One region of the Ferrimonas sp. YIN67 genome, then DNA from elsewhere that is predicted to be linked to it. Evidence: predicted binding sites of a transcription regulator. Region 1 holds the regulator's gene; the other holds the start of a gene.
What was found. Region 1 encodes sigma-54, which starts transcription at its own class of promoters, with help from an activator protein. Its sites were predicted from a motif close to GTTGGCACGNNNNTNGNNT; they were not measured.

Region 1 (3,408 bases):
ATATCGTGACAACGTGGTGATCGAGCAGGGCAGCCTGCGCATCGAAGCGGAAAAGCTGGTGCTTGAGTCCAGCGAAGACAAGAGCCGCCAAATCATGATCGCCACGGGTCAGCCGGCCACCTATCAGCAGGTGATGGATAACGGCCTGCTGGCCAAGGCCCAAGCCAACGAGATCCGTTACAACATCAATACCCAGCTGCTGACCATGACGGGCAATGCCCAATTGAGTCAGGAGGGCAGCCTGGTACGGGGCGAAACCATCAGTTACAACGCGCGCCTGCAACAGCTGACGGCCCAAGGCAGTAAAGAGGAACAGATCACCACCATCTTTATGCCTCAGACTCCCGAGGAACAGGAAGCAGTGGAAGAGACCGAAGCGGAGCCGCAGCCATGAGTGGATCCGTACTGAAAGCGGAACAACTGGCCAAGAGCTACAACGGCCGCCAGGTGGTAAAGAGCGTCGGACTGGAGGTGAAAACCGGCCAGATTGTTGGCCTGTTGGGACCCAACGGCGCCGGCAAAACCACCACCTTCTACATGGTGGTGGGCCTGGTGCAAAACGACAAGGGGCGGATCAGCATCGATGATGAGGAGATCACCCTGCTGCCGATGCACTCTCGGGCCCGCAAGGGGATCGGCTACCTGCCTCAGGAGTCCTCCATCTTCCGCAAACTCAGCGTTTTCGACAACCTGATGGCGGTGCTGCAGACCCGCAAGGACCTGAGCAAGGCTCAGCGCCTGGAGAAGCTGGAGCAGTTGCTGGAGGAGTTCAACATCACCCATATTCGTGACAGCCTGGGGATGAGCCTGTCCGGCGGCGAACGTCGCCGAGTGGAGATCGCTCGCGCCCTGGCGGCCGATCCCCAGTTCATTTTGCTGGATGAACCCTTCGCCGGGGTCGACCCCATCTCGGTGATCGACATTAAGAAAATTATCCAGCATCTGAAACTGCGTGGACTGGGCGTCTTGATCACCGACCACAATGTGAGGGAAACTTTGGACGTTTGCGAATATGCTTATATCGTCAGTCATGGTGAAATGATTGCTCAGGGCGCACCGGAAGACGTCCTCAATAACAAACTGGTACGCTCCGTTTATCTGGGCGATCAGTTCAAACTCTAACGGATCCCGCTGGCCCATACCGGGATCCCAGAGTCGTACAACAAGGATCGGGCACTGAATGAAGACCTCTCTTCAGCTAAAGCTGGGACAACAGCTCACTATGACACCCCAGTTGCAGCAGGCGATCCGTCTGTTGCAACTGTCGACACTGGATCTGCAACAGGAGATCCAGGAAGCGCTGGAGTCCAACCCCCTGCTGGAGCAAACCGACGAGTTTGAGTCCGAACCCGGGGAAAACCATCAGGATGTCAGCGCATCCGACGAAAATGGCGACAGCAGCAAACCGGAAGCCTCCGAGATGGAGACCGGCGAAGCCATGGGCCAGACCGAGATGACCGACGACCTGCCGCTGGACAGTACCTGGGACGATGTCTACAGCGCTGCACCGGCCAGCCCGGCCGGTCCCGTCCGGGACGATGACGACAGCTTCTACCAGGGGGAAACCAGCGTCGATCTGCAAAGCCATCTGATCTGGCAGATGGAGCTGACCCCGATGACCGACAGGGATCGGGCCATCGCGACCACGGCCATCGACGCCATCGACGAACACGGCTACCTGACCATCAGTGCCGAAGAGATCCTCGAGGCCCAGGGCGCCGAAGATCTGGAGCTGGATGAAATCATGGCCGTGCTCAAGCGGGTCCAACAGTTCGATCCGGTCGGCTGCTGCGCCCAGGATCTCACGGACTGCCTGCTGATCCAGCTCGCTCAGTTCGATGAAACGACGCCCTGGAAAGCAGAGGCCATCAACCTGCTTCAGGAACATATGGATCTTCTTGCCAATCGGGACTTTCGCACCCTGCTGCGGCGCACTAGACTCAAAGAAGATGAGTTAAGGGCCGCTATGGAACTGATCCAATCGCTCAATCCCCGTCCCGGCAGCGCCATCGCCCCCAGCGATAGCCAGTACGTGATCCCGGACGTATCTGTCAGCAAGAAGCAGGGCCGCTGGGTTGTCGAACTCAATCCGGATTCCGTGCCGAAACTGCGCATCAACGAGCAATACGCCGCCCTGTCCAAGGGAGCGCGTAACAATGGTGACAGCCAGTTTGTCCGCGGCCACCTGCAGGATGCCAAATGGTTTATCAAGAGCCTGGAGAGCCGCAACGAGACCCTGATGAAAGTGGCCAACTGCATCGTCCAATACCAGCAAGGCTTCCTTGAATATGGTGATGAGGCGATGAAACCCATGGTGCTCAACGACGTCGCCGAGGCAGTGGAGATGCACGAATCCACCATCAGCCGGGTGACCACCCAGAAGTACATGCATACCCCGCGTGGGATCTACGAACTGAAATATTTCTTCTCCAGCCATGTCAGTACCGACGGCGGTGGTGAATGCTCCTCCACCGCTATCCGGGCCCTGATCAAAAAGCTGGTGGCCGCCGAGAGCCCGAAGAAGCCTCTCAGCGACAGCAAGATGGCACAGCTTCTCGCGGAGCAGGGGATCCAGGTTGCGCGGCGTACCATCGCCAAGTACCGGGAAGCCCTCTCCATCCCCCCCTCGAACCAGCGCAAAGTGCTCTAAGCACACCGCAACGGAGGTTAACCTATGCAGATCAATCTTACCGGGCACCACGTCGAAGTCACCGAAGCCTTGCGAGACTATGTGCATGAAAAGTTTGAGCGATTGCAACGCCATTTCGATCACATCAACAACGTTCATGTCATACTCAATGTCCAGAAGCTTCAGCAAATCGCCGAAGCCAAGCTGCATCTCAACGGGGGAGAGGTGTTTGCCACCCATGAGCATGAGAACATGTACGCAGCCATCGACGGCCTGGTGGACAAGCTGGATCGTCAAGTCATTAAACATAAAGAGAAAATTTCCAGGCACTAATGGAAATCAATGAACTACTCTCGCCGGAGCGCACCCGTTGCGTTGCCCCCGGCCTCAGCAAAAAACGGGCACTGGAGATGATCAGCGAGCTGGCATCTTCTCAGTGCCCGGAGTTGCCCCAACACGAGCTGTTTGAAAGCCTGATGGCCCGGGAAAAGATGGGCAGTACCGGGATTGGAAAAGGGATCGCCCTGCCCCATGGGCGCCTGGGCCGGATCAAAAATCCCGTGGCTGTCCTGCTTAAGTGCAACGAGCCGATAGAATTCGATTCCATCGATCAACAGCCGGTTGATCTGCTGTTTGCCCTGTTTGTCCCAGAGAACGAACACCAGGCCCATCTGGATACCTTGCGCGCTATTGCCGGCAAACTCAGCCAGAAGGAGCTGTGTCGAGCAATGCGTAAAACCGATGATAATCAACACCTGTACGAGTTGCTCATCCAGTGA
Region 2 (3,408 bases), on a different contig from region 1:
AGCGGCTTTTTCCTAGAGGGTGATGTCGGGCTTAGGCGGGCTGACCATAGTCTCTATGGGCGCTATTTTCCCCATCGAGGATCGTATCGATCAGGGATTTCTGACCGACCAGCAGCTTGCCGTTGATCTCGTTTTCATTCTGACAATCGCGGATCAGGCTACCCAGCTGGGCCCAGAGGCTGGCCAAAGGCCGCTGGGTCTGTGCGGACAGGGCTTTGAGCAGTCGCTCCATCCCCTGCTGGTTCGCATTGACCCCTAGGGTGCGAAGAATGTCACTGCGTCGCTTGGCGCGTTTGGCCAAGCGCTGGCAGAGTTCATTCTGGCGTGGATTATGGTCTTGCAGCGCCTGGCTGTCCCGCCGCTGCAACAACTCGCGCTGGTGGCGCAGCAGGCTGCGCAGTTGTTGGTAGTCTTCGACATCGAGGCGGATCTCCCGCACCAACACCTGTAGCAGTTCGCGTTTATTCACCATGCTTAACCGTGTTGATCCAGGATCTGACTTGCCAGGTCGTCCAGGTTTAGCTCGAAGCTGCCCTGTTTCAACGCGGTGCGCAGGGCATTGACCTTGTCCAGATCAACATCGCTGATCTGGCCCAGTTGCTCTCGGGCTTGATCCAGCAGTTGCCAGTCATCACTGATGCTGTCTTTGCGACCAGCAGGAGTCGGCGTCGCCTGCTCTGTGGTTTGGGTCTGTTTCGGAGCGGCCTTCAAGCTGACCGCGTAGTTAGATGATAACTTATTGATTTCCATGGCTAACCACTTCTGTATTTGGCTGTGTTCGGTGCATTTCTGCTTCTGATGTCAAAAAAGCGTCTCGCCGGCGTCAAAACTTAAACGCCTTTTTGATTTTTTTCTCACGGGGGCGCTGTCCCTTGCAATGAGTCGGCGCAACTCGGCTCGTTGCAGTGAAGAGCCGTATTGATCCGGCCATTGGCTGCCTTGGGATCCCCCATTAGGAGATAAGCCCAGCGGATTTGCCATCGTTCCCCAAGCCGGTCAGCTGGTACCGATCAGAACCGGGTTTCCACGATCCCTTCGGAGATCGGGTAAGCGGTGATCACGGCTCCTGAGCTGTGGTTTCTGATCCGGATCCCCTGGCCCTTGCTCCCGTTTTCCAGGGCGACCCCTGTCATGGTGGCGGCGAAGCGATCTGTGCCGGCTCGGATCAACACCTCGTCTCCCAGGCTGATCAGATGGGGGACTGAGATCTGACTGGCTCTTACCGGTTGGTCCGGGCGTAATCCCCGCCGTGCAGACTGACCGATCAACGCCTTATGGGTGAAGATCAGGTCCTGATCTTTTAACCCCAAGGTGCGCACAGCCCAAGTGAGATCGGAAGAGCCCAGTGTCTGACCCTGGCTGATCCGATGGCGTAGCACCGGCACCCGGGCCTGGGCTTCGACCCTGGCCCGGACAAACTGGCGCCATTGGGGAGAATGGCAACGCACCTCACGTTGCACATGGCCCAGCGGAACATTGCGACCGGAAGTGACGACAAGTTTACCCTGACAGGGCGGCAGCGCATTCAGGGCGGAGCCCAGTCGAGGCTCTATGTGGGTGGTGATCAGTTGGGCACCCGTGCGCAGCTGCCACTGCTTGACTTCGGTAAGCAGCTGTTGCTCCAGGGCCAGGGCGATCTGGGAAGCGGTCTCGGCGGCCATGAGCGGGCCGGATAACAGTGGCACCAGCAGCGGAAGCCACGGCGGAAGAATGCGCTTCCTTGTCTCTAAATAAGCGGAATCTGGTTTTCCCATTGAACCCTAAGTTCCATCCTAATTCACTGATAATAAAGAAAAATAAAAGTTGGCATGACTCTTGTTAGTACTGCCGGGCCAACGAGTAAGCCGTTATTGAAAAAGGAGTCGTCATGGCGATTAATCTGGATGCCGCTCTGGGCGTTCATGCTAACACGCTGGATTTCCGCGTAGAACGGTCGCGGGTATTGTCCGGTAATTTGGCTAACGCCGAAACCCCGGGATACAAGGCCCGTGATCTGGACTTTAGCCAACTGATGAACCGACTCGATCCCGCTCAGGGGGTCGATCGAAACTACCAGATGGCCTATCGCATACCCCATCAGCCATCGAAAGATGGCAACAGTGTGGAGCTGGGCCAGGAACAAGCTCGATTCGCGCAGAATGCGATGGATTTCCAGACCAGCCTGACGTTTTTGAACATGAATATTCAGGGCCTGCAAAAGGCCATTGAGGGTAGATAAACATGTCGTTTAACCAGATCTACCAGATCGCAGGCTCAGCCATGAATGCACAGAGCCTGCGTCTGAACACAGTCGCCTCCAACCTGGCCAACGCCGATGCGGCTGCCGCCAGTGAGCAGGATGCGTTCCGTGCCCTGAAACCCGTGTTTCAGACCGTGTACGAGCAGACCCAGACCGGTGGCATGAGTGCCAATGTCCATATGGCCGGCGTCGTGCAGTCCGACGCGCCATTGGAAAAGCGTTACGAGCCGGATCACCCTCTGGCCGATGACACAGGCTATGTCGTCTATTCCAACGTCAACACCGTTCAGGAGATGGCGGACATGATGGCCGCCACCCGCGCGTTTGAGACCTCCACCGATGTGTTGGCCCGGGTGAACTCCATGCAACAAAACCTGCTGAAACTGGGAGGCATGTAATGCTGGGGATCGCAAACTACAACACCGGCGCCGGTGTACAGCAAAACAGTGAAGGTGTGCCAGCGCAAAACAGCGCGGATATCGCCGCTTACAACGGCGCGCCGGCAACCACCAGTGGTGGTGGCTTTGGTGGCGACATGAACAGTGCTGCGGGTCTGCGCAATGAGTTTCTGACCCTGATGGTGGCGCAGATCCAGAACCAGGATCCGCTCAATCCTATGGATGGCGCCGAGTACGTCTCCCAGTTGGCCCAGTTCTCCCAGGTAGAGAGCCTCGAAGGGTTGCGACTCGGTCAGAATAACATGCAGATCTTGGCGGAAAACCTCCAGGTACTGGGGACCACCTCGATGATTGGCCGAGATGTGCTGGTGCCTGCCGATGAGATCAGCATCGGTGAAGACGTGATCAAGGGCCAGGTAGAGCTGGAAAATGCCGTGGAAACCCTGCTGGTGGAGATCAAGAACGAATCGGGTGAGGTGGTGGCTACCGTCGATCTGGGTCAGCAAGGTAAAGGCGCGGTGGATTTTGAGATCGATCCCGAGGCCCTGGGTCTCGAACCCGGTGATTACACACTGGCGGCCAACACCACTGCCGACGGCGCCGAGAGTAAAGGCACTGTCCTGATCGCCGCGACCGTAGAGCGTGTCCACATCGCCTCCATGACCGGCTACATGATGCTTGAACTGGGCCATGGGCTTGGTGCGGTTTCCCTCTTTGATATTCGAGAAATGGCCTAAGCGGCCGGAGTAAAAACAGATGTCTTACAACATT

Region 2: flgB (flagellar basal body rod protein FlgB) is a predicted target of sigma-54. The motif match lies at 1,803-1,821, and genes of this name have one in related genera.

Annotation. Positions count from the first base shown of each region.
Region 1 covers NZ_JBXVVJ010000006.1:254,768-258,175, reverse strand. Annotated here, with positions in the region: gene lptA (lipopolysaccharide transport periplasmic protein LptA) at 1-394, shown strand, start outside; gene lptB (LPS export ABC transporter ATP-binding protein) at 391-1,122, shown strand; gene AC2D8U_RS14330 (RNA polymerase factor sigma-54) at 1,181-2,650, shown strand; gene hpf (ribosome hibernation promoting factor) at 2,675-2,962, shown strand; gene ptsN (PTS IIA-like nitrogen regulatory protein PtsN) at 2,962-3,408, shown strand; gene rapZ (RNase adapter RapZ) at 3,405-3,408, shown strand, end outside.
Region 2 covers NZ_JBXVVJ010000002.1:781,091-784,498, reverse strand. Annotated here, with positions in the region: gene AC2D8U_RS07120 (flagellar protein FlgN) at 32-472, opposite strand; gene flgM (flagellar biosynthesis anti-sigma factor FlgM) at 475-750, opposite strand; gene flgA (flagellar basal body P-ring formation chaperone FlgA) at 1,011-1,661, opposite strand; gene flgB (flagellar basal body rod protein FlgB) at 1,868-2,218, shown strand; gene flgC (flagellar basal body rod protein FlgC) at 2,221-2,637, shown strand; gene AC2D8U_RS07095 (flagellar hook capping FlgD N-terminal domain-containing protein) at 2,637-3,374, shown strand; gene flgE (flagellar hook protein FlgE) at 3,394-3,408, shown strand, end outside.